DNA from 4 places in the Kitasatospora sp. NPDC058965 genome. Region 1 is predicted to be linked to each of the others. Evidence: riboswitches for the same ligand, from Rfam matches in the RefSeq annotation. Region 1 holds a riboswitch; each other region holds the start of a gene.
What was found. Region 1 has a riboswitch for cyclic di-AMP ahead of ACFW1A_RS17940 (NlpC/P60 family protein). Riboswitches for the same ligand answer to the same signal wherever they lie in the genome.
Positions count from the first base shown of each region.

Region 2: it holds a riboswitch for cyclic di-AMP, as region 1 does, so the genes downstream of both, ACFW1A_RS33700 (transglycosylase family protein) here and ACFW1A_RS17940 (NlpC/P60 family protein) in region 1, are expected to answer to the same signal.
Region 3: it holds a riboswitch for cyclic di-AMP, as region 1 does, so the genes downstream of both, ACFW1A_RS10720 (M23 family metallopeptidase) here and ACFW1A_RS17940 (NlpC/P60 family protein) in region 1, are expected to answer to the same signal.
Region 4: it holds a riboswitch for cyclic di-AMP, as region 1 does, so the genes downstream of both, ACFW1A_RS29720 (glycoside hydrolase family 16 protein) here and ACFW1A_RS17940 (NlpC/P60 family protein) in region 1, are expected to answer to the same signal.

Region 1 covers NZ_JBHYKG010000096.1:514-8,060, forward strand. Annotated here, with positions in the region: partial or broken gene ACFW1A_RS17920 (glycosyltransferase family 4 protein) at 1-621, opposite strand, end outside; gene ACFW1A_RS17925 (glycosyltransferase 87 family protein) at 788-2,155, shown strand; gene ACFW1A_RS17930 (hypothetical protein) at 2,169-3,185, opposite strand; gene ACFW1A_RS17935 (NlpC/P60 family protein) at 3,398-4,468, opposite strand; gene ACFW1A_RS17940 (NlpC/P60 family protein) at 4,658-5,740, opposite strand; cyclic di-AMP (ydaO/yuaA leader) riboswitch at 5,744-5,896, opposite strand; gene ACFW1A_RS17945 (NlpC/P60 family protein) at 6,254-7,282, opposite strand; gene ACFW1A_RS17950 (NYN domain-containing protein) at 7,468-7,547, opposite strand, start outside.
Region 2 covers NZ_JBHYKG010000313.1:2,136-9,682, forward strand. Annotated here, with positions in the region: gene ACFW1A_RS33680 (VOC family protein) at 1-128, shown strand, start outside; gene ACFW1A_RS33685 (pyridoxamine 5'-phosphate oxidase family protein) at 175-669, shown strand; gene ACFW1A_RS33690 (SpoIIE family protein phosphatase) at 948-3,314, opposite strand; gene ACFW1A_RS33695 (APC family permease) at 3,414-5,051, opposite strand; cyclic di-AMP (ydaO/yuaA leader) riboswitch at 5,531-5,689, shown strand; gene ACFW1A_RS33700 (transglycosylase family protein) at 5,695-6,522, shown strand; gene ACFW1A_RS33705 (YchJ family protein) at 6,565-6,990, shown strand; gene ACFW1A_RS33710 (NUDIX domain-containing protein) at 7,014-7,547, shown strand, end outside.
Region 3 covers NZ_JBHYKG010000045.1:20,020-27,566, forward strand. Annotated here, with positions in the region: gene ACFW1A_RS10695 (SpoIIE family protein phosphatase) at 1-1,828, opposite strand, end outside; gene ACFW1A_RS10700 (hypothetical protein) at 1,974-2,177, opposite strand; gene ACFW1A_RS10705 (TetR/AcrR family transcriptional regulator) at 2,252-2,830, opposite strand; gene ACFW1A_RS10710 (alpha/beta fold hydrolase) at 2,830-3,657, opposite strand; gene ACFW1A_RS10715 (YiaA/YiaB family inner membrane protein) at 3,763-4,050, opposite strand; cyclic di-AMP (ydaO/yuaA leader) riboswitch at 4,217-4,376, shown strand; gene ACFW1A_RS10720 (M23 family metallopeptidase) at 4,388-5,224, shown strand; gene ACFW1A_RS10725 (hypothetical protein) at 5,214-6,122, opposite strand; gene ACFW1A_RS10730 (GNAT family N-acetyltransferase) at 6,166-6,738, shown strand; gene ACFW1A_RS10735 (sensor domain-containing protein) at 6,804-7,493, shown strand; gene ACFW1A_RS10740 (hypothetical protein) at 7,538-7,547, shown strand, end outside.
Region 4 covers NZ_JBHYKG010000239.1:4,143-11,689, forward strand. Annotated here, with positions in the region: gene ACFW1A_RS29700 (transglycosylase family protein) at 1-604, shown strand, start outside; gene ACFW1A_RS29705 (DUF1877 family protein) at 728-1,207, opposite strand; gene ACFW1A_RS29710 (pyridoxal 5'-phosphate synthase) at 1,302-1,976, opposite strand; gene ACFW1A_RS29715 (hypothetical protein) at 2,178-2,873, shown strand; gene ACFW1A_RS29720 (glycoside hydrolase family 16 protein) at 2,999-4,480, opposite strand; cyclic di-AMP (ydaO/yuaA leader) riboswitch at 4,490-4,669, opposite strand; gene ACFW1A_RS29725 (pseudouridine synthase) at 4,764-5,681, opposite strand; gene ACFW1A_RS29730 (SAM-dependent methyltransferase) at 5,798-6,613, opposite strand; gene ACFW1A_RS29735 (serine hydrolase domain-containing protein) at 6,757-7,547, shown strand, end outside.

The DNA of each region.
Region 1 (7,547 bases):
GCGCGGCACCACCCGGGAGACGCACACCACCACCGGGCGGTCCGTCAGCCCGAGCCGCGCGCGCACCTCGGCGCCGCCGGAGCCGGGGTGGAAGGTCTTCTCGTCCACCCCCGGCGGCAGGTGCGCCATCCGTGCCGCCGGGCCGGGGCCGACGGCCGCGGCGATCCGGGAGCGGGTGTACTCGCCCAGGTAGGTGAGCGTGTCGGTGCCCTCCCCGATCCGGCGCAGCAGCTGACGGGCCACCGGCAGCTGGGCCCAGGCGGCCTCGTGGCCGTGCGTCATGCCGAGCAGCCGCCGGGCGCCCGCACGGCGCAGTGCGGGCGCCATCAGGCCCAGCGGCGCCGCGGCGCCGAACCAGACCGTGTCGCAGCCCTCGGCGCGCAGGACCTGCGCCGCGCGCCGGGTCACCCGGGGCGTGGGCAGCAGCATCGTGCTGCGGTCCCGGATCACCGGGAACGGCTGCTCGGCGTCGAACGCGGCCACCTCCGAGCCGTCCCGCCAGGACGAGGCGTACACCACAATCGAGCCAGCCGGTTGGCGGACCGCCATGTTGTGGATGAACTGCTGGATTCCCCCTTGCCGCGGGGGAAAGTCGTTGGTGACGATGAGGGTTTTCGGCATACTGGCCACGGCTCGCTCGGTCGGGGGGTGCGCGGTACACCGCTCGCTGATCCGTACCATAGGTCACCGTGCCGATGCGGCGGGAACGGAGCGGCAGCCCGGAACCGTTGGCCCGCCGGGATCAGTCCTGGTCGGTGGAGTGTCGGCGAAGAGCGAGGGAGCGGTGGTGTTGGCGCAGGACGGCCAGGCCGGTCAGACCGGTAGCGGTGGTGTCGCCGTCGCCGCACCCCCATCACCGGGTGCCACCGCGGTCTCCGCGGCCGCCCCGGGGCGCGGCGCACTCTGGGGCCTGGGAGCCGGCTGGCTCGGCACCCGGACCCTGCTGGTGCTCACCGTGCTCGGCGTGCTCAAGCTCACCAGCCTGGACGTGACCACCGACGTCTCGGTGATCTACCACGGCTGGTACGAGGTGCTGCAGACCGGCACCTTCCCGATGGACGACGTGACCTGGCAGTACCCGCCCGGCGCCGCGCTGGTGATGCTGCTGCCCGGGCTGCTCCCCTGGTCCTACCTGATCTCCTTCTACGTGATCTGCGGCGTCTTCGACGCGCTGGCGATGGGCATGCTGGTCCGCTCCGGCCTGCGCAAGGGCCGCAGCTTCCTGGGCGCCTGGGTCTGGGTGGTCGGGGTGCCGCTGCTCGGGCCCACCGTCTACTGCCGCTACGACATCATCGTCACCGCGATCGCGGTGGCCGGACTGCTGGTGCTGCTCCGGCGGCCGGTGCTCGGCGGGTTCCTGCTCGGGCTCGGCGGACTGGTCAAGATCTGGCCGCTGCTGGCCCTGGCCGGCACCCCGCGCGGGCGGCGCACCCGGCGGTCCTGGACCGCGGCGCTGGCCGCGCTGAGCGGGCTGGCCTTCCTGCTGGCGGCCGGGATGAACGGCGCCTTCCAGTTCCTCACCTTCCAGGCCGACCGCGGCATCGAGGTGGAGTCGGTGGGCGCGCTGCCGCTGCACTTCGCCCGGCTGCTCGGCGGCTGGCACGGCCTGGTGTCGATGAACTACGGCTCGGTGGAGCTGCTCGGCCCGTGGGTCACCGTGATCTCCAAGGTCTCGATGGCCGCGACCGTGCTCGGCTTCGCCTGGCTGCTCTACTGGCGGCTGCGGGCCCGCCGCTGGCAGCCGTCCACCACCTACGACGCCGCGCTGGCCACGCTGCTGATCTTCACCGTGACCAGCCGGGTGATCAGCCCGCAGTACCTGGTCTGGCTGGTCGGCCTGGCCGCGGTCTGCCTGACCGTGCGGGGCAGCAGCCAGCGCCCGGTGGCGGCGATGGTGCTGGTGGCCACCCTGCTGACCACGCTGGAGTTCCCGATGGCCTTCGGCCAGGTGGTGAACAGCCAGCCCTGGGGCGTGACCGTGCTGGCCGCGCGCAACCTGCTGCTGGTGGCGGCCACCGTGGTCTCCTGCCGCCGGCTGTGGCTCTCCACCCGCGGCGACCAGGTCGCCACCCTGGTGCTGCCGCCCAGCACCCCCGACCACGGCTACCCGGTCCGCCCGGGCATCGCCTACGAGCAGAGCCTGCTGGACGACTGAGCGCCCGCCGCGGTCAGGCCTGCGGGGAGAGCTGGCGCTCGATCCAGGCCTGCCAGCGCTTGGTGAACTCGGCCAGCCCGTAGCCCAGCCGGGCCCGCAGCTGGGTGTCCAGCTGCTGGTCCCGGCCGGCCCCGGGACCGGCCGCGCCGATCCCCCGGTACAGCTCCACCAGGGCCGCCCGGCCGTGCTGCTGCGCGATCAGGTCGCAGGCCAGCCAGGACTGCTCGTAGGCCTGGGCGATCCCCTCGGCCCCGGCCGCGAAGTCGGCGTCGGTCGGCAGCGCGGTGGGGACCCGCCCCGCCGCCACGTCCTGGGTCAGCTCCGGCGCGATCTGCCGGGCGGTCCGCCCGGTGGCCAGGTAGCCGGTCCAGTCCGCCACCCCCTCGGAGAGCCAGAGCGGGGTCCACGGGTGGGTGTCCGCCCGGGTGGCCACGTGGGTGCACTCGTGCGTGATCACCACCTGCCGGCCGACCCCGCTCAGTTGCTTGAACGCCTCGGGGTTCACCAGCACGCGGTCCGCCGGGGTGCGCACCGGGGCGCCGGCCGCCGCGCTGGTCACCGCCGCTATCCCCTGGTAGCTGCCGGGGTCCACGCCGAGCAGGCGGGCGAACTGCTCCTCGGTGGCCGGCAGCTGCAGCACCAGCCGCTGCGGCCAGCCGCTCCCCCAGACCTCGGCGACCGCCGGGACCGCCCGGTCGGCCAGCCCCGCCAGCGTCGCCACGTCGACCGGCTCGGCCGGTCCGAGCACCAGGCAGTGCGAGCCGCGCACCGGCCGCACCGGTCCGAGGTCCCAGGGTGCGACGGCGCTCCCGGGCGCCGCGTCCTCCGCGCCCGGCCCGGCGCCGTCCCGCACGAAGCGCCGCTGCAGCACCGCCGGGTAGTCGTCGAAGCCGGTCAGCCGGTAGGACAGCTCGGCCCGCACCTCGGCGTCCGTCAGCCCGGTCACCCGGTACCCGAGCTCGGCCAGGTCCAGCCCGGCCAGTGGACCGGTCCGCAGCTGCTCGGCGTGCGCCGCCAGCAGCCCGGCCACCCGCGCCTGCGCGGCGCGCTCGCCGGTGGCGGGCGCCGGCGGTGCCGTCCGGGGCAGCGAGAGCTGCGCCAGCCCGCCGGCCGCTAGCAGCAGCGCGGCCCGCCGGGACAGCCCGCCGCGCCGCCCGGGCAGCGCGGCGGGCCCCGGGTCGGGGGCGGGCGAACCGGCGGACGGGTCGGCGGGGGGCCCCGCCGCGACGGACTGCTCGACGCTCAGGGCCGGACCACCGCCGCCACCGGCATCGCCGACACGCTCTCGTAGCGCACCCGGGCGCCGGGGTGCGGCGCGTGCACCACCGTTCCCCCGCCGGCGTACATGCCGACGTGGTGCATGTCGTTGAAGAAGATCACCAGGTCTCCCGGTCGCGCCTCGGACAGGCTCACCCGCTGCCCCCCGAAGGCCTGCTCCTGCGAGGTGCGCGGCAGGGTCACTCCGGCCTGCCGCCAACTCCAGTACATCAGACCCGAGCAGTCGAACGCGCCGGGTCCGGTCGCGCCGTACACGTACGGGGAGCCGATCCGGCTCATCGCCGCGGCCAGCGCGATCGCCGCCCGGTCCGAGGACGGGGGCAGGGTGCCCAGGTCGATCCGGTCGGTCCCCCGGGTGGCCCGCTGTTCGGCGTCCTTGGCGTCCTGCGCCACCAGCTGGTTGCGGTCGGCGGCGCTGAGCCCGTTCAGCAGCTGCTGGGCGCTCTTCAGCTTGGACTGCACCTGCTGCTTGCTCTGCGCCAGCGCGGCCCGCACCGCCTCCAGTTCGGCCAGCTTGCCGGTCGCCTCGGCGCGGCGCTGGTCGAGCCGGCGCTGCTGCTCGCGCACCTCGCGCAGCGAGTCCGCCCGCCGGCGGCCGTCCTGGGCCAGGCTGCGGGCCCGGGCCAGGTAGCCGTCCGGGTCGGAGGTGAGCATCAGCTGCACCCCCGGGTCCATCCCGCCGGCCCGGTACTGCGCCGCGGCCACCGCGGCCAGGTCGGCCCGCATGGTGTTGAGCGTGTCCTGGGCCACCGCCACCTGCTGCTGCAGGCTGCTCGCCTCGGTCTGCAGCCGGGCCGCCTCCTGCTCGGCGGCGGTCGACCGCTGCGAGGCCTGCTCGGCCTCGCCGTACAGCTGGTCCACCTGCGCCTGGACCTCGTTCTTGTCCGGGCGCGGCGAGGCCTGCGCCCCGGGGCCGGCCGTTATGGCCAGCGCCGTGGTCGCGGCGGCCGTGACCGCCAGCACTCTCGCGAGCCGGCGTGCGGCCCCCTGCTGCGGAGTACGGCCCGGGGACACCGGGCGCTGCGTCATCGCCATCGCCTGACGACTCCAATCGTCCAACTGAGGTCCGAGCGCAGACGTTAGCGAGTCAGGACGGACGAGTCCAAACCTCTACCGATACGAATATTTGATCCTCAATCGGACATTCAACCGGAAAGGGCCCGACTCCCTCGCGGGAGCCGGGCCCTTTCCGGCTGCTGGTCGCCGGGCGGTGCCGGCGGTGCGTCAGGGGCGCACGATGGCGGCGATCGGCATCACGGTGGCCGACTCGTAGCGCACCACGGCACCGGTGTGCGGGGCGTGGATGATCTGCCCGCCGCCCACGTAGATCGCCACGTGGTGCATGTCCTCGAAGTACACGATCAGGTCGCCGGGCTGCGCGTTGGCGATGTTGGTGCCCACGTTGGTGCCGGCCGAGGCCTGCTCCTGCGAGGTGCGCGGCAGCGAGACGCCGGCCTGCGCGTACGCCCACTGGGTCAGGCCCGAGCAGTCGAAGGTGCCGGGGCCGGTGGCGCCGTAGACGTACGGCGAGCCCAACTTCGAGACGGCGGCGGCGATCGCGGCCTGCGCGTGCGAGCCGGCCGGGACGGCGCTCAGGTCGGGGCGGGTGGTGTCCCGGGAGGCGGTCTGGCTCGGCGCGGCGGCCTTGGCCGCGGCGGCCTGGGCGTCGGCGGCGGCCTTCGCCTCCTGCGCGGCGATCGCCTGCTTCTGCTGCTCGGTCAGCGAGTTGAGCAGGTCCTGGGCCTTCTTCAGCTTGGCCTGGACGTCGTCCTTGGCGGCCTTCAGCTGGTTGGTGGTGGCGTCCAGCTCGGCGAGCTTGCCCTGCGCCTCGGCCTTGTCCTGGTCCAGCTTGCGCTGCTCGCCCTGGAGTTCCTTCAGGGACGAGGTCTGGCTGCTGTTCAGCTCGTTGAGCGAGCCGGCCTGGGTGAGGAAGGTGTCCGGGTGCGAGTTGAGCATCAACTGCACGGTCGGCGAGATGCCGCCGTTCGCGTACTGGTCCGCGGCCACCGAGGCGAGTCCGTACTGGAGGGTGGTGACCTGGTCCTGCTGGCGGGCCACCTGGTCCTGCAGGTCGCCGACCTGCTTCTGCAGCGTCTGCTGCTTGGCCTGGGCCCCCTCGTAGGCCTGGCTCGCCGCCTCGGCCTGGCCGTTCAGGTCGTCGACCTGGGCCTTGACCTGGTCCAGCGTGGGCGCCGGGTCGGCGTGCGCCGCTCCCTGCGTGGAGAGGGCGACTGCGGTGGCGGCTGCGGCGGTCAGGATCGACGCGCGTGTTCGGCCGACGGGCTTGGGACGACGATGGGACGCCACGAATCCTTCTTCCTACGACCGCCTACCGGGTGAGCTGACGGGTTCGGGCTGGAAGGCTGCCCTACGACGCCTCACCGACCTCGCGGCCGACCTGGCGCCGATTCACCCCGGAGGAACGTGTGGTTCCCCGGCTCCGGTCCACGGCTCCCCCGCAGGGGCTCCCCGTCGGGCAGTCAACTGCCCGTGCCGCTTTCCGGACTCGGCGGTAACCCCCGCTGCCACCCGGCCGGGTGGACGCCAAGACGGTGGGTCCGGATGACGACCCTAGTAACAGGTCCGTGATCTGTTCAAATCTTTGTCGGAAGAAACGCCCAACTTTGACTGTGGGTGATATGCGGATCACCGCGCGCTGATCGTGCGGCACACGAACAGGTGTCCCGGATCACAGCGAGCGGTTGACGGGCCCTCAGGCCGGCCCGGCGCCCGCCGACCCGACGGCGGGTCAGCGGGGGCGGGGTTCGAGGGAGGGCGGCGGGCGGCGCCGGGCGGACGGCCGGGGTCCGGCCGGCCCGGTCACGGCCGGCGGATCGCCGAGATGCTGCCGATCGAGGTGGCCTGCGCGACCCGGACCACGTCGCCGGTGTGCGGGGCGTGCACCGCCTGGCCGTTGCCGATGTACATCGCCACGTGGTGCAGGTCCTGGCCGTAGAAGATCAGGTCGCCCGGCTGGGCCTGGGCCAGGCTCGGCACCGCGGCGCCGACGTTGACCTGCTCGTAGGTGGTGCGCGGCAGCGAGACGCCGGCCTGCGCGTACGACCACTGGGTCAGGCCCGAGCAGTCGAAGGTGTTGGCGCCCGAGGCGCCCCACACGTAGGAGTGGCCCAGCTTGCTGAGCGCGGCCTGCACCGCGGCGGCGGCGTAGCCGGAGGCCGGCGGCAGGTTGATCGGCGGGCGCAGGTCGCTGCGCGAGGCGCGGTCCTCGGCCTGCAGCGCGGCCCGGTCCGAGGCGCTGAGCGAGTTCAGCAGCTTCTGCGCGGCGGTCAGCTTGGACTGGATGTCCGACTTGGCCTGGTTCAGCGCCTGGGTGGAGCGGTCCAGCTCGGCCAGCACGTCGGCCGCTTCCTTCTTCTCCTGGTCCAGCTTGCGCTGCTCGCCCTGCAGGCCCTTGAGCGCGTCGGTCTCGCTGGTGGTGGCCATCTGCATGCTGGAGGCCTGGGCCAGGTAGGACTGCGGGTCCGAGTTGAGCATCATCTGCACCGAGGGGTCGATGCCCCCGTTGCGGTACTGGTCGCCGGCCACCGCCGCGAGGCCGCCCTGCAGCTCGTTCACCTGCTGCTGGGTGCGGGCCACCTGGTCCTGCAGCTGGGAGGCCTGCTGGCGCAGCTGGTCGCCGCGCTCCTTCTCACCGTTGTACTTCTCGGTGGCCGCTTCCTGCTGGTTGTTCAGGTCGTCGATCTGCGCCTTGACCTGGTCCTTGGAGGGCGCGGGATCGGCGAAGGCGGCTCCGGTCTGCGCGGAGAGGGCGACCGCGGTCGCCGCAGCTGCGGTGAGCACGGACACCCGTGCGCGGCTCGGCTGCTTCGGACGGCGGTGCGACGCCACGGACTGCTCCTTCTTCTGCCGGCCTCACCCGATCGGATGAGTGACCGGAAAAATAGGTTTGACGCCAGACCCTAGTGAACATCAGATCTTCGCGCCACTCCCTCTTCGGGACGAACTACCTTTGGCCCAGCGTCTTTCACCGGGCCTTCACGCCCCCGTCGACGGGTCGTGGCCGAACGGTCCGCTCAGGTCCGCGACAGCCGGTTCAGCAGCAGCACCGAGGAGACCGGGCGCGCACCCGCTTTCCGCACACCGTCCGCCACCT
Region 2 (7,547 bases), on a different contig from region 1:
TCTATGGCGACCGGACCGGCAGCTTCGAGGACCCGTGGGGCCACCGGTGGAGCGTCGCCACCCACGTCGAGGACGTGCCGGCCGCCGAGATGGCGGCCCGCGCCAAGGCCGCGATGGGCGGCAACTGACCGATGGCGTCCGCCTCCCCGGCCCCGAGCCCGGCCGGATGACCCCGTGCCGCCGCGCCGCAGCGCCCGACCGCACATGCCGGGGTACGGGATCCTCCCGGCGGACGGCGGCAGCGGACTGCTGCCCTGGTTCTGGGCCGAGCGCAGGCTCGCCGACTCGCACGAGTACTGGGTCGCCACCGTGCGCCCGGACGGGCGCCCGCACCTGATGCCGGTCTGGGGCGTCTGGCTGCGCGAGGCGCTCTGGTTCAGCAGCAGCGTGCAGTCGCGCAAGTACCGCAACCTGGCCGCCGGTCCGGCCTGCACGGTGGCCACCGACGACGCCCACCACCCGGTGGTGCTCGACGGTACGGCCGGGGTGGTCACCGAGGCGCCGGCGATCGCGGACTTCCTGGCCGCGCTCAACGAGAAGTACGCGACCGCCTACGCCGCGGACTTCCTCGACCCGGCGGTCAACGCCACCTTCCGGGTCGTCCCGGACTCCGTCTTCGCGCTCTCCGACGAGGACTTCACGGGCACGCCGACCCGCTGGACGTTCTGACGCAGCCGGTGCAGAAATCCCCGGGACACCGCCGCTGACCGGCGGTTTCGGAGTTAGACTGACAGGTACACCAGACAGAGGCGAGGGCCGCACCGCCGGTGGAGACGTTCACCGTCCGTCCGAGCGACTCCCATGTCGAAGGCCTGGCCAGGCCCCCGGCAGGCCGGATCGACAGCACGCTCCCGAGCGACGGCAGGGACGCGCAGGACCGATCCCCGACCTACCGGGGACTGCTCCTGCCCGGGGCCCGGCATCGGCAGCCCCGCCCCGGGCGCGCCTCACCCCGGCGGCAGCTCCTGCTCCGTCCAGATCGTCTTCCCCGCCGGCGTGTACCGGCTCCCCCAGCGGTTGGTCAGCTGCGCGACCAGGTACAGACCGCGCCCGCCCTCGTCCGTCAGCCGGGCCCGCCGCATCCGGGGCTGGGTGGCGCTGCCGTCCGAGACCTCGCAGGTCAGCGTGTCGGCCCGGATCAGCCGCACCGTCACCGGCCCGCCCGCGTACCGGATCGCGTTGGTCACCAGCTCGGAGAGGACCAGCTCGGTGGTGAAGGTCAGGTCGGCCAGGCCCCACTCGACCAGCGTCGCCGTCGCCGCCTCCCGGATCCGGCCCACCGCGGCCGGCTCCGGATCCACCGACCAGACCGCCGTGTCGTCGGCCGGCACCGCCTTGGTCCGGGCCAGCAGCAGCGTCACGTCGTCGTGCAGGCGGGTCGGCGGCAGACCGGCCACCAGTTGCTGCCCCGCCTCCCGCAGCGGCTGCTCCTCCCCCGCCACCACGGCGAGCCGGCGCAACAGCTCCGCCATGCCCGCGTCGATGTCCCCCTCGCCGCGCTCGATCAAGCCGTCCGTGTAGAGCGCCAGCACGCTCCCGGGCGGCAGCTCCACCCGGGCCGACTCGAACGGCAGCCCACCGACCCCGAGCGGCGGCCCGGGCACCACCGGCAGGAAGTCGGCGCTGCCGTCCGGGCGCGCGACGGCCGGCGGCGGGTGGCCCGCACTGGCCACCGTGCAGACCCGGGCGACCGGGTCGTAGACCGCGTACAGGCAGGTGCCGCCGAAGGTGACCGGCTCGGTGCCCTGCGGCAGGTCGGCCGCGGTCTCGCCCACCGCGAACTGGGCCTCCTCGTCGATGTCCGCCACCAGGGCCGACTCCACCAGCAACTGGGCCACCAGGTCGTCCAGGTGGACCAGCAGTTCCTCGGGCTCCAGCTCCAGGTCGGCCAGGGTGCGCACCGCCGTGCGCAGCCGGCCCATGGTGGCGGAGGCGTGCAGGCCGTGCCCGGTGACGTCGCCCACCACCAGCGCCACCCGGGCCGAGGAGAGCGGGATGACGTCGAACCAGTCCCCGCCCACCCCGCCCGCGGTGTCCGTGGGCAGGTAGACGCTGGCCGTGGTGACCGCCGCCACCGAGCTGACCGCCGGGGGCAGCAGGCTGCGCTGCAGACCGATCGCGGCCCGGTGCTCGCGGGTGTAGCGGCGCGCGTTGTCCAGGGCCAGCGCGGCACGGGAGGCGATCTCCCGCATCAGCACCCGGTCGTCCTCCTCGTACGCGTCCTTCCAACGGTCCCGCCGCACCCAGATCCGGCCGAGCAGCACGCCCCGGGCCACCAGCGGCACCCGGATGCTCCAGGCGTCGACCGGGTCCTCGGGTTCGGTGTCGCCCTCCGCGCCGACCAGCACGGTGTCCCCGGCGGCGGGCACCGCCTCGGGCGGGCCGGCCACCCCGGTGCGGCGCAGCAGCAGCCGGCCGTCGGCGTCCGGCAGCGGCTCCCCGCCGGTGAAGACGGCGGCGGCCAGCTCCACCACGGCGGCGTCCGCGAAGCCCTGGGCCAGCACGGCGGCCAGGTGCTGCGCGCTCTCGCCGACCGAGAGCGAGTGGGCGGCCGCGGCGGTGGCCTCGTGCAGCAGGGCGAGCCGTCGGCGGGCCAGGTACTGCTCGGTGATGTCGCTGAACAGCGCGGTCACGCCGATCACCCGGCCCTCCGGGTCCTGCAACCGGAACGCGGAGATCGCCAGCATCCGCCCGCTGCGCGGGTCGACCACGGTGCGCGCGAGCTCCTCGGCCAGCACCAGCGGCTGCCCGGTCCGCAGCACCTCGCGCAGGTGCGCCTCGACCGCCTCGGCGTCCACCGGCTGCAGCAGGTCGCGCAGGCTGGTGCCGCGCAGGTCGGTGGGGATGCCGGAGTACGGCAGCAGGTGCGCGTTGGTCCGCACCAGGTTGAGCTCCTCGTCGAAGACCGCCAGCCCGAACCGGTCCTGCAGGAACAGCTCGCGGGAGAACGCCTGGTCCTGCTGCCAGCGGTCGGCGGTCTCGCCGGGTGCGCCGAGCACCACGAACCGGGCCGCCGAGCGGTCCCCGGGGGCTGCCGCGCGCAGCGTCAGCACCCGCAGCTCGACGTCCACCACCTGCCCGTCGCCGGTGCGCACGGTGGCCCGGCCGAGCCAGCCGGCCCCCGGCCCGGGCTCGCCGTCCCGGCCGCCCTCGGCGGGGCCCGCCAGCAGCTCGCGCACCGGCCGCCCGCGCAGCGCGGTCGCGGGCAGCGCCAGCACCCGCTCGGCCGCGGCCGTGCAGTCCAGGATCCTGCCACCGCCGTCGACCAGCACCCCTGCCACGCCGTCGAGGAACGGGAAGCGGGAGTCGTCCAAAGTCGTCCACCTCGCCCGGTCTACCTGCGACCATCCTGTACCGACCGGCCGTCCGCCGCCGCCGCGGCGCTCCGGGCCGCGGCCAACTTCACGCGCCGGTCAGTGCCCGCCGGCGTCCAGCACCTCGACGTCGGAGATGTTCCGCTCGATCTCCTCGACCGGCAGCGCCACCGCCAGCGCCCAGTAGTAGATGGCCAGCGAGAAGACGGAGACCAGCCCGATGTCCCACCACAGGCCCAGGTTCTTGGTGGCCCCGACACCGAACTGGCCCTGCCAGGAGATCACCCCCATGCCGACCAGGTAGACCGGCAGCCACTGCCCGGCCCGGAAGTCCATCCGGGGCGCGTTGGGCAGCCCCTTGGCCCGCGCGTACCAGGCGTAGGAGCCGAGCAGCAGGTAGCCGAGCAGGATCGAGGCGCCGAGCCGCCACAGGGTGTCCCAGCCGGACCAGTAGATGACCAGGCCCGCCACCACGAAGGCGAGCGGGGAGATCACCTCGCCGGCGGGCAGCCGGTAGGGCCGCTCCAGGGTCGGGAACCGCTTGCGCAGGACCCCGAAGGCCAGCGGCGCCCCGGCGTACATCAGCACCACCGCCGAGGTGATGAAGCTGACCAGCCGCTGCCAGCTGGGGAACGGCAGGAAGCAGAGCACGCCCGCCACGAAGGCGATCAGCAGGCCGGCCCAGGGCACCGCGCGCCGGTCGGTGCTCTGCAGCGCGTCGGGCGCGTAGCCGTTGCGGCTCAGGCCGTAGGTGATCCGGGAGCTGGAGGTGGTGTAGATCAGGCCGGTGCCGGCGGGCGAGATGATCGCGTCGATGTAGAGCACGGTGGCCAGCCAGCCCAGGCCGATCAGTGAGGCCAGTCCGGCGAACGGGCCGCTGATCCCCGGGTAGTCCAGCGCGCCCCAGCCGTTGGCGAAGCTGGACACCGGCAGCGCCCCGATGAAGACCACCTGGAGCAGCAGGTAGATCACGCTGCCGATCAGCACCGAGCCGAGCACCGCGCGCGGGATGTCGCGGCGCGGGTGGGTGCTCTCGCCGGCCCACTGGATGGCCTGCTCGAAGCCGAGCAGCGCGAAGATCACCCCGCTGGTGCTGATCGCGGAGAGCACCCCGCGGGCGCCGAACGGCGCGAAGCCGTGCGAGGTGAAGTTGCTGCCGTGGAACTCCTTGACGCCCAGCACCACGATGGTCAGCACCGGGATCGCCACCTTCCACCAGGTCGCGGCGCTGTTGGTGTGGGCCAGCCACTTGACGCCCAGGAAGTTGATGGCGACGAAGAGCGCGAGCAGCGCGGCGGCCACCGCGAAGCCGGAGGCGGTCAGCGTGCCGTCGTGCTTCTGGAAGCCGTCCGCCCAGTGCCAGTGGCGGGCGTAGCCCAGCATCGCCTGCACCTCGATCGGCGCGATGGTGGCCGCCTGCAGCCAGGTGAACCAGCCGAAGCTCATCCCCGCGAAGCCGCCGAAGGCGTAGTGCGGGTAGCGGGCGGTGCCGCCCGCCACCGGGAACAGGCCGCCCAGCTCGGCGTGCACCAGGGCCAGCAGCACGATGGCCACCGCCCCGATGCCCCAGGAGAGCAGCGCCGCGGGGCCGGCCGCTTTGACCGCCTTCTCGGCGCCGAACAGCCAGCCCGAACCGATGATCGCGCCCACCGAGGCCCAGAGCAGGCCGACCAGGCCCACCTCCCGGCGCAGCGCGTGACGGCCCTTACTGCTTGTGGACCCGGACAGGGACACCATGGCTGCGCGGCCTCTCTCGGGACGACAGGAGCGCTGCTGACGCTGCCCCAGCTCCCGGGCCCGGGCCGTGACCCGCGCCGGTGCGGGTCACCGGCGACCATCCGTCCGGCCCAATCGGTCTTCGCTGATGTGAATCTGAACGGCAATCACATCCACACCTGTTGATTTGCCGGCCCGAACCTGCCAGGCTCGGGGACAGCTCAAGAAGCTCCTGGACCACGGGCGCCGAGTCCCCGTGCCTTCCGCCCCCGGAGGCACGGTGGCTCGGCGCACGTGCACGCCCACCGGCCGTGCGCGGACCGTCCGCAGACCCCCCGGCAGCTGAGGGAGCGTGCGGTTCTCCTGCACGACTTCGGTGATGCTGGTGTGACGTATGCGATGCGAGCTTGTTATCGGAATGATGATCCGTCTAGTCTCCCTGGCAACCCGGACTGCACCGGGCCCCCGAACGCGGAACGCCGAATCCTGCCCACCGCGCCCCCGGGACCACGACGACTCCTCTGGGCAGGGGCGGGGGACCCAGTTTCGACGCCGTCTCCCACGGCTAGGGGTGAAGCCGTCCCGCACGGGACGGCCGGGCCGACCACTCTCTGGGCCCGAACCCGACAGCTCACCTCGCAGGCGTGCGGAGAGGGACATCTGCATGGTGTTTTCCGGCCCCGGCCGCCACCGCCGCCCCACCCAGGCCGACAAGGCGGTCGCCACGGCGACCGTCGTCGGCGCGGGCCTGGCACTCCCCCTGCTCACCGCCACCGGCGCGCACGCCGCCGAGCCCACCCAGTGGGACGCGGTGGCCCAGTGCGAGACCGCCGGCAACTGGGTCGCCGACGCCGGGGACGGCTACTACGGCGGCCTGCACCTGACCCTGCGCCAGTGGCTGGCCTACGGCGGCGACCAGTACGCCTCGGTGCCCTCGCACGCCACCCGGGAGCAGCAGATCGCGGTGGCCGAGCAGATGCTGTCGGACCTCGGGCCGACCGCCTGGGGCAACTGCGCGACCGCGCCGGGAGCCCTGACCCCCGCGGCGCCCGTCACCCCGACCACGCCCGCCACTCCCAGCACGCCCACCACCGCGGCGCCGACCGGCACCCAGAGCCCGACCCAGCCCACCACCGCGACGCCGGCACCCGCCACCCCCGCGCCCGCCCAGCCGACCGCGTCGGCGACCCCCGCCCCGGCCAGCCCGAGCCCGACGGCCCCCGGCACCACCCCGGCGCCGACCGCCACCGCCGCGCCCACCGCGCCGGGCGCGCCCGCCCCGTCGGCCCCCGCCCCGGCCGCGCCCACCGCACCCGACCCGACCGGCGCCCCGGGCGACCACACCTACACGGTGCAGAGCGGCGACAGCCTGTCCCGGATCGCCTACGCCCACCACCTGGACGGCTGGGACGGCCTCTACCAGGGCAACGTCGGCGTGGTCGGCACCAACCCCGACCTGATCTTCCCGGGCCAGCAGCTCCAGCTCCCCTGACCCGCGCGCCCGCGTCGGGACACGGCCCGTCAGAATGGGGCCATGTCCCGACGCACCAGCCGCCGCACCGCCCCCGCCCTCCCGGTCGACTGCCCGTGCGGGCTGCCGGCCGCCTACGCCGACTGCTGCGGCAGGCTGCACCGGGGTCTCGCCCCGGCGAGCACCGCGGAGCAGTTGATGCGCTCGCGCTACTCGGCCTTCGCGGTGCGCGACGAGGCCTACCTGCTGCGCACCTGGCACCCCGACACCCGGCCGCGCACGCTGGACTTCGCGCCGGAGCTGCGCTGGGAGCGCCTGGAGATCTTGGGGAGCGCGGAGGGCGGGCCGTTCCACCAGAGCGGCACGGTGGAGTTCCGCGCCTCCTTCCGGGAGGGTCGCGAGTCGGGGACGATGCGCGAGAACAGCCGCTTCGTCCGCCACGAGGGTGCCTGGGTGTACCTCGACGGCGAGGTCGACACGGCGTCGTGACCGCACCGAACATCGGAGTCCGAGTGACCGACCTGCAGCCGACCGACCTGTCACCGGCCCGCCCCACGCCGGCCGACGTCCCCCTGGCCGAGCTGCCGCTGGCGGACTTCCTGCGCACGCTGCCGCACGGGATCCTGTTCGCCGCCGTGCACTTCACCGACCGGCAAGGCCGTCCGCTGCTGCTGGAGTCGGTCTACGACCCCGAGGTCTGGCAGTTCGCCGGCGGCAACCTGGAGTCCGGCAGCGAGCCGTGGGCGTGCGCGCGCCGCGAGGTCTTCGAGGAGACCGGGCTGACCCTCCCCGCGCATCCGGTGCCGCCGCTGCTGGCACTGCTCTTCGTGCCGCCGACCGGCGGGTGGCCGTTCAAGGTGGGCGTGGTCTTCGACGGCGGCACGCTGGACGACGAGCAGCTGCTCGGCCTGGTCCTGGACCCCGCCGAGCACCGCAGCCACGCCGTCCGCCCGATGGCCCGGTGGCGCACCGAGCTGTCCCCCCACCGGCTGGCCCTGCTGGAGGCCGTGCAGACCGCGCGCGAGACCGGCCGCGCCGCCTACCTC
Region 3 (7,547 bases), on a different contig from region 1:
GCTCGGCCAGCAGCCGGCTGGTCCGGGCCAGGGTGGCGGCCGGGTCGTGCCCGTCGGTGGCGTAGGCCCGCAGTCCGCTGCGCAGCTGGCCCATCACCGCGGTGGCCTCGGCGTTGTGCCCCTGCACGTCGCCGATCACGATGCCGGTCCGCCCGCACGGCAGCGGGATCAGGTCGTACCAGTCACCGCCGATCTGCATGCCCTCGGTGCTGGGCAGGTAGCGGGCCGCGGAGCGCAGCCCGGGCACGGTCGGCAGGCTGCGCGGCAGCATCGCCCGCTGCAGCTCGCTGGCCCGGTGGTGCTGGGTGTCGTAGAGCCGGGCCCGCTCCAGCGACTGGGCCAGGATCCCGGCGAAGGCGGAGTAGAGGGTGCGGTCCTCGCGGCCGAACGCGCGCTCGGCGGCGAAGGTGATCAGGCAGGAGCCGACCTGCCGCCCGGAGGCCACCAGCGGTAGCACCGCCCAGGCCGGCGCCGGCCCGGCGGGGTCGGCCCCGGCGGCGGCCGGCTCGCTGAACAGCGGGGTGGCCCGGGCCAGCGCGTGCTCCATCGTCCCGCCGGCCAGCTCGTGCAGCTCGTGCAGCCGGCTGCGGTGCGCGCCGCCGTAGACCGAGGGCGACAGCGGCAGCAGCCGCCCCTCGTCCACCAGGTCGAGCACCACCCCGGCGGCGCCCAGCGCGGGGCGCGCCACGTCGGTCAGCGCGGTGGTCACCTCACGCACCGTCACCGCGCGGGAGAGCGCCCGGGTGAGCGCGAGCAGCAGCGCCGAGCGGGCCCCGGCCACCGGGCCGGCCGCGTCCCCGGCCCGGTCCCCGGCGCCCCGGGCGGGGGTCGGCGACCGGTCGGCCCGGCGGTCCACCAGCAGTCCGGCGATCCGCACCGGACGGCGGTGCACGTCCAGCTGCACCTCGCCGCACTCGTCGACCCAGCGCGGCGCGCCGTCCGCCCCCAGCACCCGGTAGGAGAGCCGGTAGCGTCCGCCCCGGTCCAGCAGGTCGACCAGCGCGGCCTGCACGTCCGGCAGGTCCTCGGGGTGCACCAGCAGGCCCGGCTCGGGCGCGGGGTAGGGCCCGGGGCCGGCCGGCACCGGCCGGCCCACCACCCGGTAGGCGGTGGCGTCCCAGCAGCTCTCGCCGGTGACCAGGTCCCGCTCGAAGGCGCCGGCCCCGGCCGCCCCGATGGCGGTGGCCAGCAGCGGCTGCGCGGCGTGCGCGGAGGGCTGGGCGGAGTGGGTGCGCACGCCCGGCGCCGGGCCGTCGCCGGCCGCGTTCACGTGGTCGATCAGGTGCGCCAACCGGTGCGCGCAGGCCTCGGCGATGGTCTCCAGCGCCTCCAGGTCGCGGCGCGGCACGGTGCCGCGGTGGGCCAGGGCCAGCGCCAGCACGCCGACCTCCAGGTCGTCCACCACCAGCGGCAGGGTGACCACGGCGATCAGTCCGGTGCCCAGCCCGGCCGCCGCGTCGGGGTAGTCCACGCTGGTCTGCTCGGGGCTGAGCAGCACCGGGGCCCGGCGCCGCAGCGCCAGCGCGGCGGGCAGCTCGGCCGAGCGCTCGACGGTCGCGTACCGCTCCATCGCCCACTCCGGCAGACCGCTGGACACGGTCAGCCGCAGCGCGTCGGTGGCCCGGTCGAGCAGGTAGATCGCGGAGCCCTCGCCGGTGATCCAGCCCGGCCCGTCGGTGAGCACGGTGGACAGCAGCTCGGCGGCGCTGGTGCAGCGCAGCAGGCGGCGCACGCAGGAGACGGTGGAGCGCGGTCCGGGGTGCCCGGCGCCGCGCGCGGGTTCGAGCACGACGGGGGTGCCGTGGTCGGACGACGGACTGCGATCCATCACGGGCCCTTCCGCTCCGGGGGCGGGCGGCCCAGCTGCCGCACTTTGGTGCTGAATATCCTATTTGGTCCGGTGCGGATCGGCCGGGAGGCGGCGACGGCGGAGTGGTCCGGTCGGTGCGGGCGTCAGCCCGCCGCCCGGAGCGTCACTCGTCGTGGTGGCGCTGCGGACGGGCCGGCACGCTGCGCATCGAGACCAGGCCGCGCAGGATCGCCAGGGTGCGGCGGACGGCGGCCCAACCGGTGGGCTGCGGCTCGGCCGGCGGGTACCCGGTGGCGGCCGGTGCGGCGCGCCCGGCGCGCTGGCGCGGGATCGCGGCGGTGCCCGGCGCGGTGCTCGGCTTCGTCATGCGGCCCTCCAGCGGCTCAGCGGTCCATCGACCGCATCCTGTCCGACGACCGGCCCGGCCCGCCAGGGGCTGGGTCACACCCGGCCGGTCGGCCAGTCGCGCAGCCCGGCGGTGAGCACCGCGATCATGCGCTCCTGGGTCACCGACAACTGCTCGCTCAGCTGGAAGGCTCCCCCGATGGTGAGGGCGGCGAACCCGTGCGCCAGCGCGCGCACGGTGCGGGTCGCGTGCACCGCCTCGGAGTCCTCGATCCCGTACCCCTCCAGCACCTGGAAGATCGCCCCGACCAGGGCGGTGGCGGCCCCGAGCAGTTCGTCGTCGGCGGCCGAGGGGGCCTGCGGCAGTGCGGCGTAGCGGCGCGGGTGCTCCAGTGCGAAGCCGTGGTAGGCCCGCAGCAGCGCCTCCACCGCGGCGTCGCCGGTCAGTCCGTCGGTCGCCGACCGCAGCCGGGCGGCCAAGTCCTTGGTGACCCGGATCGCGATCAGCCGGCGCAGTCCGGCCAGGCCGCCGGGCACGTGCTTGTAGAGCGAGGGGGCGGCCACCCCGGCCAGCTGGGCCACGCCGGCCAGGGTGAGGGCGTCGGGGCCCTCCGCGTCGATCAGCGCGAGCGCGTGGTCGACCACGGCGTCGGGGTTGAGTCCGGCTCGGGGCATCAGGCCACCTCGGTGAGGAACGGGAGCACGGCGTCGGCGACGGCCTGCGGGGACTGGGCGTGGGGGTAGTGGCCGGCGCCCTGGATCATCACCTTACGGCCGTTCAGCGCCTTGACCTGACGGTCCGCCACCAGCTCCGGGTCGGGGAAGTCGGGGTCCTTGCTGCCCATCAGCACCAGGGTCGGCACCTCGACGCCCTCGCACCAGCCCTCCGGCGCGGCGTTGCCGCCGACCTGGCCGCGGGTGGCCCGCTTGCGGCCCGGGGTGCGCAGCGCCGCCACCAGGCCGGCGTTGTAGGCGGCGATCTCCTCGGTCGCGCCGCCCGGGTAGGCCATCTTGTTCAGGTAGTAGCCCCACACCTTCGGGGAGGCGAGCAGCGCCGCGCCCAGCAGGCGGAGCATCGCGAGGCCCAGCACGGTCGGCGGCACGTTCTCGACGAACGCGTCGATCAGCACCAGGCCGGCCACCCGCTCGGGGGCCAGGGCCGCCGCCTTGACGATGCTGGCGCCGGTGTAGGAGTTGCCGGCCAGCACGGCCTGCTCGACGCCCAGGTGGTCCAGCAGGGCCAGCGCGTCGTGGGCGGCGGCGGCCGGGCTGTAGTCGTCCCAGTCGATCGAGGACTCGCCGAAGCCGCGCAGGTCCATGGTGATCACCCGGCGGCCGGCGGCGACGAGCAGCGGGCGCAGGTGCCGGTAGGAGGCCCGGGAGTCGAGCATGCCGGGGAGCAGCAGGACCGGGTGGCCGGTGCCCTCGACCGTGTCGTCGAAGGCGATGGTGCCGCCGGGGAGCTGCAGGTACTGGGTCTGCGGGGCGGTGAGCGTGTGCACGGCTTCCTCCTGGACTGACGGACCTTCGGCGGTGCCGGCCGCTGCCGACATCCACAAAGCTATGGCTAATAGCCTTAGCCGTCAAGTCCCTCGGGCGGCCCGGGCCTAGCCGTCGACCCGGAACGGGTCGTGCTCGGCCAGCAGCCGCTCCAGCCGGGCCTGGTCGACCCGGTTCACCAGCTCGCCGGTTTCCTGGCGGTCCCGGATCACCTTGGCGAGGGTGAAGGCGGAGGTGACCGTGTAGAGCAGGCCGAGCGCCAGGAAGGCCCGCATCCAGGCGCTGACCGGCAGGTAGGCGATGCCCAGCGCGAGGCCGCCGGCGGCGAGCGCGAAGGAGAGGACCGCCTGCACGTAGTAGGCCGAGGTGGTTCTCGGCAACACTGGAGAAGTCATGCCTGAAGAATCGCCAACTCCGGCCCTCGGCACCTGAGTACGTGTACTCAACCGGACACTCAAGGTGAGGCTGCGACAATCCCGCGGGGAGCGCTTGGAATCGCGGGCCTCTGGGATTAAATTTCAATAACGCAGCGCGGTCGGCAACGCCGTACCCAGACGGCACCGTGCGCCGTCGCCTAATCCGCAGGGCCGTCCGAAGGGCGGCCCGGGAGCCGGGGAACCACCGTTCCTTGGGGTGAATCGGACCGGCCCGCACCGGTCCGTAGGAGACCTTCCTGCTCCGAACCCGTCAGCTAACCCGGTAGGCGAGACGGAAGGAAAGGAGCACGCCTCCGTGGCGTCGACGCACACCCCGGCCCTGCTCGACCACCCGGGCACCACCGACGAGAACTCCCGGCACCGGCTGCCGCGCCAGTCCCGCCCCGGTTCCCCGGTGCTCGGCGTGACCGCGATGGCCGCCGCGCTGGGCGCCACCACCGGCATCGGCGCCACCGCCGCCCAGGCCGCCGCGCCCGCGCCCGCCATGGTCGCCACCGAGGAGAGCGGCCCGCAGGGCGCCGACCCCGGCCTGGCCCTGGCCGCCCGGATCCAGCAGCAGGCCGACCAGCGCACCGCCGCCGAGGAGGCCGCCCGCTTGGAGGCCGCGCACGAGGCCGCCGCCAAGCGCGCCGCCCAGCAGCCCCAGCCGGCCCCGCCGGTCCGGTCCACCCCGGCCGTGCAGCCGCTGCAGGCCGTGCAGGTGGTCCAGCCGGTGCAGGCCGTCGCCCCGCAGTCCACCGACGCCCCGCTCGACCTGCAGGCCCCGCTGGCCGCCTGGACGCTGGCCGCCGCCGCCTCGCCGTGGGCCCAGCTGCAGACCGGCCTGGACCTGGCCGCCCCGGCCGGTGCCCCGGTGCTCGCGGTGGCCGGCGGCACCGTCAGCTCGGCCGGCTGGACCGGCGTGCACGGCTACCGGGTGATCCAGACCCTGCCCGACGGCACCGAGATCTGGTACTGCCAGCTCGCCTCGATCACCGTCCCGGCCGGCCCGGTGGCCGCCGGCGCGGAGCTCGGCCGGGTCGGCACCACCGGCAGCGCCACCCGCCCGCACCTGCACCTGGAGGTCCGTCCCGGCGGCGGCGCCCCGGTGGACCCGGCGCAGTGGCTGGCGGCCGGCGGGGTCACGCTGTAGCGTCCCCGTCCCACTCGGCCAGGTCGGGCAGCTCGACCAGGCCGCGGTCGATCACGTACTGGTCCACCTGGTCCCCGTCCGGCTCGGGGGCCAGGTCCCGGTACTCCGTCAGCAGCAGCTCGGGCAGGCCGGGGACGGTCCACTCGCCGAGCAGCCGCAGCGCCTCGGCCTGCACCGCCGCCTCGAAGGCCGGGTAGTCGCCGGCCAGCTCCTCGGGCATCGGCAGGCCGAGGGCGTTCAGTCCGGCCAGGTTGCGGTAGCTGCGCTGCATCAACCGGTTCTCCACCAGCAGCCGGCCGCCGTCGGTGGCCATCCCGATCGCCAGCAGCACGCCCTCGGTCCAGCCGGCCGCGCCCTCCGGCTGGTCCAGCCGGTCGAGGCCGGCCAGCAGCGCCAGCCGCTCCGGCTCCGCCAGTGCCCGGTAGCCGTCCAGGAAGGCCCGCACCGCGGCCGGGTCGGCGGTGTCCACCCCGTGCTGCCAGAGCAGCAGCGCGTACAGCCGCGGCCAGGTGAGCAGGTGCGGGCGGCGCAGCAGGTCGGCCAGCAGCTCGCCCTGCCACTGCGCCTCCTCGTGCAGCCGTTGCTGCCGCTTGGCGTTGAGCCGCTTGGCCGCCCGCTGGTGGTCGATCAGCAGCCGCACCGCCGCGCCGTAGGCCAGCGGGTCCTGGCCGGGGCCGGGTTGCACGTAGAGGTGGATCCGCTCGTACAGCAGCTCCTGCAGCAGTGGTGAGGTGAGTTCGGGGACGCCCTCGTACACCTTGGCGTCACCCAGTTCGAGCAGCGTCAGCACCGCGTTCAGCGGGCCCTCGGGAACCGGCTCCAGGCCCTGCTCCTCGGCCCAACGCAGCAGCTCAGCGGTGTGCGGCCGGGGGGCGAGCCGCAGGTCCTCGGTGTCCATGGCAGGTACCGTAACCGCTCGCGCGGCCGTTACCGTACCTGCCATGCACCCCGTCCTGCTCACCGGGCCACGGCTGACGATCCGTGAGTTCCACCACGTGCCGCGCGACATCGACGCGCTGCACGCGATCTTCGGCGATCCGGAGACCGCGCGCTACCTCCCGTTCGAGCCGCGCGACCGGGAGGACTGCGCCGACCAGGTCGCCCTCTACCTGGAGGAGGCCGAGAAGGAGCCGCGGACCGTCTTCCGGCTGGCCGTCACCCTGACCGAGCAGGGCGAGGACGCCGTCCCGCTCGGCAACGCGGTGCTCGGCGTCGAGGGCGCGGAGAGCCAGAAGGCCGCCTTCATCGGGTACGCGCTGCGGCGCGACGCCTGGGGCCTGGGCTACGCCACCGAGATCACCCGGCTGCTCTGCGGCTTCGGCTTCGGCGAGCTGGGCCTGCACCGGCTGGCGGCCCGGCTGGACCCGGCCAACCTGGCGTCGGCCCGGGTGCTGCGCAAGGTCGGCTTCCAACTGGAGGGCCGGATCCGGGACGACCTCTACCTGCGGGAGAGCTGGCACGACGCACTGCAGTACTCGCTGCTCGCACACGAGTGGCGGCCGCAGGGGGGTTAACCCCACCCCGGGTCCGCCGGGCAGCGCCATTCCCGGCGGCCGGGGCCGGCGGGCAGATTGGGGGCATGACCTCGACCACGGCACCCGACCTCCACGACTACGACCCGCCCGCCGCCGGCAGCAGGGGCCGGGCCCGGGCCCGGCAGGCCTCCCGGGAGCTGGCCTACGTCGCCGGCTCGCTGCCCGTCGCCGCGGTCGGCTTCTGCTGGGTGCTGACCCTGTTCGCGCTCGGCGCCGGGACCCTGGTGACCGCGCTCGGCCTGCCGGTGCTGGCGCTGCTGCTGGCCTGCGCCCGCGGGCTCGGCGCGGTGGAGCGCGGCCGGGTGGCCCGGCTGCTGGGGGAGCGGCTGCCGGCGCCGGCCCCGGTGCGGGCCGCCGGACCGGGCTTCTGGTCCCGGATCACCGCCGGGCTGCGGGACGCGGCCGGGTGGAAGGCGGTGGCGTACCAGGTGGTGATGTTCCCCTGGCACGTGTTCAGCTTCTGCGTCAGCGTCACCTTCTGGTCGGTCGGGCTCGCGCTGGCGCTGCTGCCCGCCTACACCTGGGTCTACCCGCGCTACGTGGGCTGGCCGGGGCTGCAGGTGGCCGACTACGACGACGGCGCGGGCGTGCACCACTCCTACTACCTCGCCTCGTTCTGGCAGGTGGCCGGCGCCTGCCTGCTGGGCCTGCTGCTGCTCCTCCTTTCGGTCCGCCTCACCCACTGGCTCACCAGCGTCTCCCGCGCCGCCGCCCGGGGACTGCTGGCCGGCTGAGCGCCCGGGATGCGGGCGGCCCCGGCGCGTGGTCGGCTGGGGCCGTGTTGATCA
Region 4 (7,547 bases), on a different contig from region 1:
CGCGCAGTGCGAGAGCACCGGCAACTGGAGCATCGACTCCGGCAACGGCTTCTACGGCGGCCTGCAGTTCACCTCCTCCACCTGGGCCGCCTACGGCGGCACCCAGTACGCGGCGCAGGCGAACCTGGCCACCAAGGCCCAGCAGATCGCCGTCGCCGAGAAGGTCCTGGCCGACCAGGGCCCCGGCGCCTGGCCGGTCTGCTCGGTCAAGGCCGGCCTGACCGCCGGCGGCGCCCCCGCCCAGGTCGACACCACCAGCACCACCAGCAGCACCACCACGAGCACCAAGAGCGCCGCCACCCAGCAGGCCGCCCCGGTGCAGCAGCAGGCCCCGGCCCAGGACGCCACCCCCGTCCAGCAGCCGGCCCAGGCCCCGGTGACCAAGCAGGCCCCGCAGCAGCACCAGGCCGACCGCAAGACCTACAAGGTCGTCACCAGCACCAACAGCACCGGCACCGGCAGCTACACCGTCAAGAGCGGCGACACCCTCAGCGCCATCGCCGCCGCCCACCACACCACCGTGGACGCCCTGTACGGCAAGAACGTCAAGACCGTGGGCAGCAACCCGGACGTCATCTTCCCGGGCCAGGTCCTCAGCATCTGAGACCGCTGACCCAGGCTCACCCAACCCGACGCCCCCTCCCCACCACCACGGCGGGAAGGGGGCGCCGGGCTTTCCGCATCCCGGGCCAGAGCCCGAACCGCCGCTTCTCCCGTCCCGGGCGTCTCAGTACCAGAAGGCCTTGATGACCGCGTGCCCCGTGTCGGCGGCCGTCCGGTAGAAGGCGGCGAGACCTCGGTGGTGGCTCAGGTAGAGATCTCGGTCCACCTCCGGATCTCCGGTGGCACGGAGTGCGGTGCCCGCGGCTTCCCAGAGTGAGTCGAAGTCGGCCGCGCTCAGGAACGCGGCGGCTTCTGCCACCCGGTGCGGGTGCAGGATCAGGAACGGTGGTCCGTCCTCGTGGGGAACGAGTTCACCGCCGAAGATCGGCAGGCCGCTCGGGTCCCCCGTGTCCGCGGGGCCGTCGGCGGCGCCGGTGTAGAGCTGGTGGACGCCCGCGAAGTCCTTCTCGATCGACTCCGCCGTCCCCGCGGCGCACTCCTCCCGCCGGTTGCCCCAGGCCGCGAGCATGAAGGCCGTTGTCCACGGACTGCCCGGGCGCAGCTCCGCCGGCGGGACAGCCCGGAGGTGCAGGTGGAAGCTCACGCGTCTGCCTTCAACATCGCATTCCCAGGTCGCGGGGTTGTAGTGCCGGCGGTGCTGTCCGGTCCGGTCCGGTCCGGTCCCACCGTGACGGCGCTCAGGGCCAGCTGAGCTCGCGCTGCCAGCCGTCGGCGGTCCGGCGGTAGTGCAGTCGTACGTGTCGGCGGTCGGCCGCGCCCTGCCAGAACTCGACCTCCCCGGCCCGCACCGCGTACCGGGTGTAGCCCTCGGCGACAGTGTCCGGTTCGGCCGCCAGCCGCTGCGCGGCGGTTGTCCAGGCCTCGGTGAACTCGGCCGGGTCGGCCAGCGGCTCGCTCTGCCGACCGACCAGGGCGGCGGTGCGCGAGTTGGGGCTGAGCAGGCGGAACGCCTCTTCGGTCCCTTCCTGCGCGCCGATCTCCACCGCGCCGCGCACCCGCACCTGGCGGCCCAGCGCCGGCCAGTAGAAGGTGAGCGAGGCCTGCGGGTCGGCCGCCAGCTGGCGGCCCTTGGGGCTGCGCGCGTCTCCCGCGAACCACCACGCCCCCTCCCCCGGGTCCACGTCGCGCAGCACCACCACGCGCGCGTCGGGCCCGGCGGTGCCGAGCACCATCACCTGGGCGTCGGGCACCCCAGCCCGCAGTGCACCGAGCAGCCAGTTGACGAACAGCTCGCCCGGCCGCTCGGGGGCGTCGGCCACCTCGAAGGCGGGCAGCGCCCGGGCCATCGGGGGGTGCTTGATCAACAGCTCGCGCAGCTGGGCGAGCTCGTCCTGGTTCGCGGCGTCCGACACCCGGCGATCATCCCACGACCCACGCTGTTAGCTGACATAAATTTAGAGGGCGAAACTTTTCACACTAGTTGACGGTGCGTCATCGTCGACCCCAAGCTGACTCCACGTTCGAACTGACATGAACGGGTCCATCTCCAGCTCCCGATCCCGCTCGTCCGGGGCGGCTCCCGCCTGCCCGGCGCGCGGACGAAAGGACGAATCGTGCGGACGCTCTCTCGCCTGCTCGGCACCGCCGCCGCGGCCGGCACCCTGCTGTTGGCCGTCGCCATCCCCGCCTCCGCGGCCCCGAGCCAGGCCAACTACTACGGGGACGCGACGGGATCCACCGCGGCCCAGGCCAAGCAAGCGGCGCTCAACTCCGCGCTCGCCCAGGCCCAGGCGGCCGGGTTCTCCAGCGCACAGTGCTTGCCGCTGGGCACCGCACAGGCCTGGCTGGACAGCCCCTACGCGGCAGCGCGCGCCGCCGCCCCGCAGCTCCCGCCCGGCGGCACCTGGGAGGCGACCGCGCAGGTGCAGTGCGCCACCCAGCCGGCCCCCGGCACGGTCAACCTCAACCGGTACAACGGCCCGGAGCACCTCAGCACCACCGGGTCCGCACCCGCGGGCTACTACCTGGAGGGCAGCCTCGGCTGGCTCTACAGCGGCCAGGTGGCCGGGACCGTGCCGCTGTACTCGTGCAAGGTGTGGAACGCGACGGACACCTTCACCTCGCTGGCCGGGAACTGCGAGGGGCAGCAGTACCTCGGGCAGCTCGGCTACATCTACTCCGCCCCGCCGGCCGGCCTGGCGAGTCGCGTGGTGCGGCGCTGCCAGGTCAACGGGGAGCACTTCGACTCCAACGACTACAACTGCGAAGGCCAGTTCGCCGAGGGCGTCCTCGGGTACTCGCTCGACTGACGGAGCCAGGCCGAGGGCCCCGCTGAGCGGAGCGGGAGGACGACCGGGGCGGCGCGCACCGACCACGCCGACCGGGCGCTGCGCAGTGCAGTGCAGCGCCCGGTCGCGCGTCAACGGGTGGTCGGTCAGCCCGCCTTCCAGTACTTCACCGAGGAGATGCTGATGTCCGCCGAGCTGCCCACCGACGGCACCGCGCCGCCGATGGAGGTCTCGGCCTGGAGCACCCAGTGCATCGGGCCGGACGGGACGGCGCTGGTGGAGTGGCCGATCACCTTGCCGTCCAGCGAGAAGGTCAGGCTGTTCGGCTCCCAGTCGATGGTGCTGGTGTGCCAGGTGCCGGCCTCGGCCACCGAGGTCCCGTAGGCGTCCTGGTCGGAGCCGGAGGTGGCGCCCTGGCGGTGCATGAACGCGGAGATGTTGCCGTTCAGGTTGCCCTCGGGGAAGTCGATCTCACCGTTCTGCGGCCAGACATCGCCGTCCGGCCAGAGCAGGAAGGCGGTCTTGAAGCCGGCGGCCGAAGTGGCCTTCCAGGTGATCTCGAACTTCCCGTATTGCACACCGCCGTCCTTGCCCACCGCGCCGGGGAGCTTGGGCAGCGGCGCGGCCACCCAGGTGCCGGCGTTGTCCCGGTTGAGGTGGATGTTCATCTGACCGTTGGCGATGGACAGGGTCTTGGACGGGTCGTAGGTGCCGTTCTTGGAGGTGTCCTGCCAGCCGCTCGGGTAGGCCCACCACTTGGCGTCCACCCCTGCGGGCAGACCGGTGCAGTGGCTGTTCTGGACGGGCCCGTTGGCCGAGCAGCCGGTCCAGCTGCCGAGCGGCACGTTCTCGCCGGCGAAGTCCTCGGACCAGGTGGGGGCGGGGCCGGTGCTGCTCGGGCTGGGGGTCGAGCTGGGCGTGCCGGTGGGGGTGGACGACGGCGTCGGGGTCGGGGTCGGCGTCGCGAACGGGCTGGGCGAGCCGGTGGTCGCCGTAGCGGTCGGCGTGGGCGTGGGCGCCGCCGTGGGGGTACCCGCAGCCGTGGGCGAGGCCGAAGGGGTCGGCGTGGCGGACGCGGACGGCGTGGCACTCGCGGTGGGGCTCTGGCTCGGGCCGGCGCTCGGCGACGAGGAGGGGGACGGGGACGGGGAGGGCGTCACCGCCTTCCCCACCGTCAGCGTCTGAGCAGGCAGGTTGTGGTACCGCCCGGCCGAGTCCTGCCAGTACCCGAACTCGCGGTACGTGCCGGCCGGCAGCGTCCGGGCGCCGGTGGTCAGGCTCACCCCGTCCGAGCAGACCCGCACCCCGTGCGCCGCCCCCGGGAAGTCGAAGTTCGCCCCGTTCGCGCTGCGCACCGCCACTCCGAGGGAGCGCGCGGTCAGGCAGGCGGCGGAGTGCACGGTCAGCGCGGCGGTGCCCGGGGTGTCGGCGGCGAAGGTGCTCGGCGTGAGCCGGTCCTCCACGACGCGGGGCGTGCTGGCGTCGGCCTGGGCGCTGCCGAGGGCGGTCAGCAGGATGACGGCGGATCCGGCGACGGCGCCGATCCGTCCGGGTACCACGGGGTAGCGGGTGCGGCCGGCCGCGCGGTGGGCACCGCGTCGCCGCCGGGCATGGAGCTGCATGCGCATGGCAGGGTCCTCTGTGACGCCTGCGAGGTGAGCTGTCGGGTTCGGGCCGAGTAGCCCGGCCGCCGTGGGAGCGGCTTCACCCCAAGCCTGGCCGCACGCGGGAACGTGAGACCGGGCGCTTACCTGGTTCCCCCGCTCCCGTCCGTGTCGTTGCTGGGTCCGCCGCCGACGGGTGGACGGGATTCGGCGTCCCGTCGGCGGTGCTCGCGAGCCGCGAGCGATTGGAGCAGGCTAGGCAGCCGGCCCGGCCGGAACAAGTCAGGACCGCCTGCTATGACACAGCTCACACCCATGCCGCGAGCGTACGCCCGGACTGCAGGCAGACCTCGCGACCGGTCAGCGGATCGGTGAACTCCAGTCGGTTGGCGAGCAGTTGGAGCGGGTTCCGGAAGTCCTGCGGGTCGGCCGCCGGCAGCACCTCGGGGTACACCGGATCGTTGAGCAGCGGCAGGCCGAGCGAGCACATGTGCAGGCGCAGCTGATGGGTGCGGCCGGTGTGCGGCTCCAGCCGGTACAGCCCGAGCGGGCCGCGGCGCTCCAGCAGCTCGATCCGGCTCTCCGCGTTGACCGGGCCCGCCTCCTCGTGGGCGGCGATCACGCCGCGCTCCTTGACGATCCGGTTGCGCACCGTGCGCGGCAGTGCCAGCCCGGGGTCGAACCGGGCCACCGCCAGGTACTCCTTGCGCACCAGGCGCTCGCGGAACAGCCCCTGGTAGGCGCCGCGCGCACCGGGGCGGACCACGAAGAGCACCAGTCCGGCGGTCAGCCGGTCCAGCCGGTGCGCCGGGCTGAGCTCGGGCAGCGCGAGCTCGTGCCGCAGCCGGGACAGCGCGGTCTGCACCACGTGGCTGCCGCGCGGGGTGGTGGCGAGGAAGTGCGGCTTGTCCACCACCAGGATGTTCTCGTCCCGGTGCACCACGGTGAGCGGGAACGGGACCGTCGGCTCGGCGGGCAGGTCCCGGTGGAACCAGACGCTGGCGCCGGGCAAGTAGGGCGTGGTGGCGTCGATCGGACCGTCCGGCCCGAGGATCTCGCCGTCCCGCAGCATCTCGGCCAGCCGCGCGTCGACCCCGTCGGGGAGCCGGTGCACCAGGTACTGCCCGATCGTGGGCCAGCTGCCGTCCTGCGGCATCCGGACCTGCACCGGGTCCACCCCGAACCGCTGCGGCAGGGGTGCGACCGGCCTCTTCCTGCGTCTCATCCGGGTCACCCTACCGGCGCGACCCGGGCCCGCCACCGCTGTCGGGCCCGGCGTCCCGGCACCGCAGCCGGGCCCTCCGACCCGCCGCCGCCGGGCCCTCCGCCCCACAACCGCCGTCAGGCCTTGCGGCCGACCGCCGCGTACATCCACCGGGTGGTGCCGTCGGTCGACCCGTCCGGGCGCCAGAGCGGGACGAACTCCACGCCCGGCTCCAGCAACTCCCAGCCCTCGAAGAACGCGGCCACCTGGTCCCGGGTGCGCAGCCGGATCGGGGTCTCGGTCTTGTCCCAGGTCTTGGCGGCCTCGGCGGCCCGCTCGGGGTTGCCCTCGTGGGTGCTGTTCGAGAGCACCAGGTAGCTGCCGGCCGGCACCCGCTCCAGCACCTGGCGCACCGCGCGGTGCGCCTCCTCGTCGCTGACGAAGTGCAGCACCGCGACCAGCAGCACCGCGACGGGCTGCTCGAAGTCCACCAGGGCCTGCAGCTCGGGGTGGTCGAACAGCTCGTCCAGCTTGCGCACGTCCCCGGTGAACACGGTGGTGCTGCGGTTGTCGGCGAGCAGCGCCCGGCCGTGGGTGAGCACGATCGGGTCGTTGTCCACGTAGACCACCCGGCTGTCCGGGTCGACCGACTGCGCCACCTCGTGCACGTTGCCGGGCGAGGGCAGGCCGGCGCCGATGTCGACGAACTGCCGGATCCCGGTGCCGGCGATCATCCGCACCGCGCGCTGCAGGAAGGCGCGGTTCTCCCGGGCGGCGGCGGGGATGTCCGCGGAGACGCTGATCGCGTGCTCGGCGGCCTTCCGGTCCGGCGGGAAGTTGTCCTTGCCGCCGAGCCAGTAGTCGTATATCCGCGCCGGGTGCGGCCGGTCGGTCTGCAGGTCCGTCAGCTCGTGCTGCACCGCTTCACCCTCGTCCCCGTGACTCTTCGTCAAACCGCCTCCCCTGGCGGCCGGGGGAAGCATATCCGGCCCTCGCCCCACAGCGGTTGGATGTCCCGTGCAAAATCCTGAGCTGTGCAGGTCAGGCCCGGGTATCGTCGAAGTTCGCCACTCCGCCCGAGCGAATGCGAGATCAGATGCCCGACCAGTCGGACGAGTTGCTGGCCACCAACGGCGGGGCCCAGCCGGACCTGCTGCCCGGGGCGCTGCTGCCCGAGACCCGCAGAGCCCTGTTGCACCGCCTGGCGGTCGGCCAGGCACAGGGCCGGACCCCCTCGATGGTCGGCGCGGTGGTGCGCGACGGCCGGATGGTCTGGTCGGGGGCCCGCAGCATGATCGACGGCCATGCCCCGGACGCCGACGTGCAGTACCGGATCGGTTCGATCTCCAAGACCTTCGCCGCCGTGCTGGTCCTGCGGCTGCGCGACGAGGGCCTGCTGGACCTGGCCGACCCGCTGGAGCAGCACCTGCCCGGCACCGCCGCGGGCCGCGCCACCATCCGCGAACTGCTCTGCCACGCGGCCGGACTCTCCTCCGAGACGCCCGGGCCCTGGTGGGAGCGGACGCCGGGCGCGCTCCGCCCGGAGCTGTCCGACCTGCTGGAGGAGCAGCCGTTCCGGCACCCGGTCGGCGAGCGCTTCCACTACTCCAACCCCGGCTACGCCCTGCTGGGCGCGCTGGTGGAACGGCTGCGCCGGCAGCCGTGGGGCGAGGTGCTGCGCCAGGAGGTGCTGGAGCCGCTCGGCATGACCCGCACCACGATGCTGCCGCAGGCCCCGCACGCGGGCGGCTTCGCGGTGCACCCCTGGGCGGACGTGCTGCTGCCCGAGCCGCCGGCCGACACCGGGGCGATGGCTCCGGCCGGCCAACTCTGGTCCACGGCTGCCGACTTGTGCAGGTGGGCGGTCTTCCTGACCGCCGGGGACGG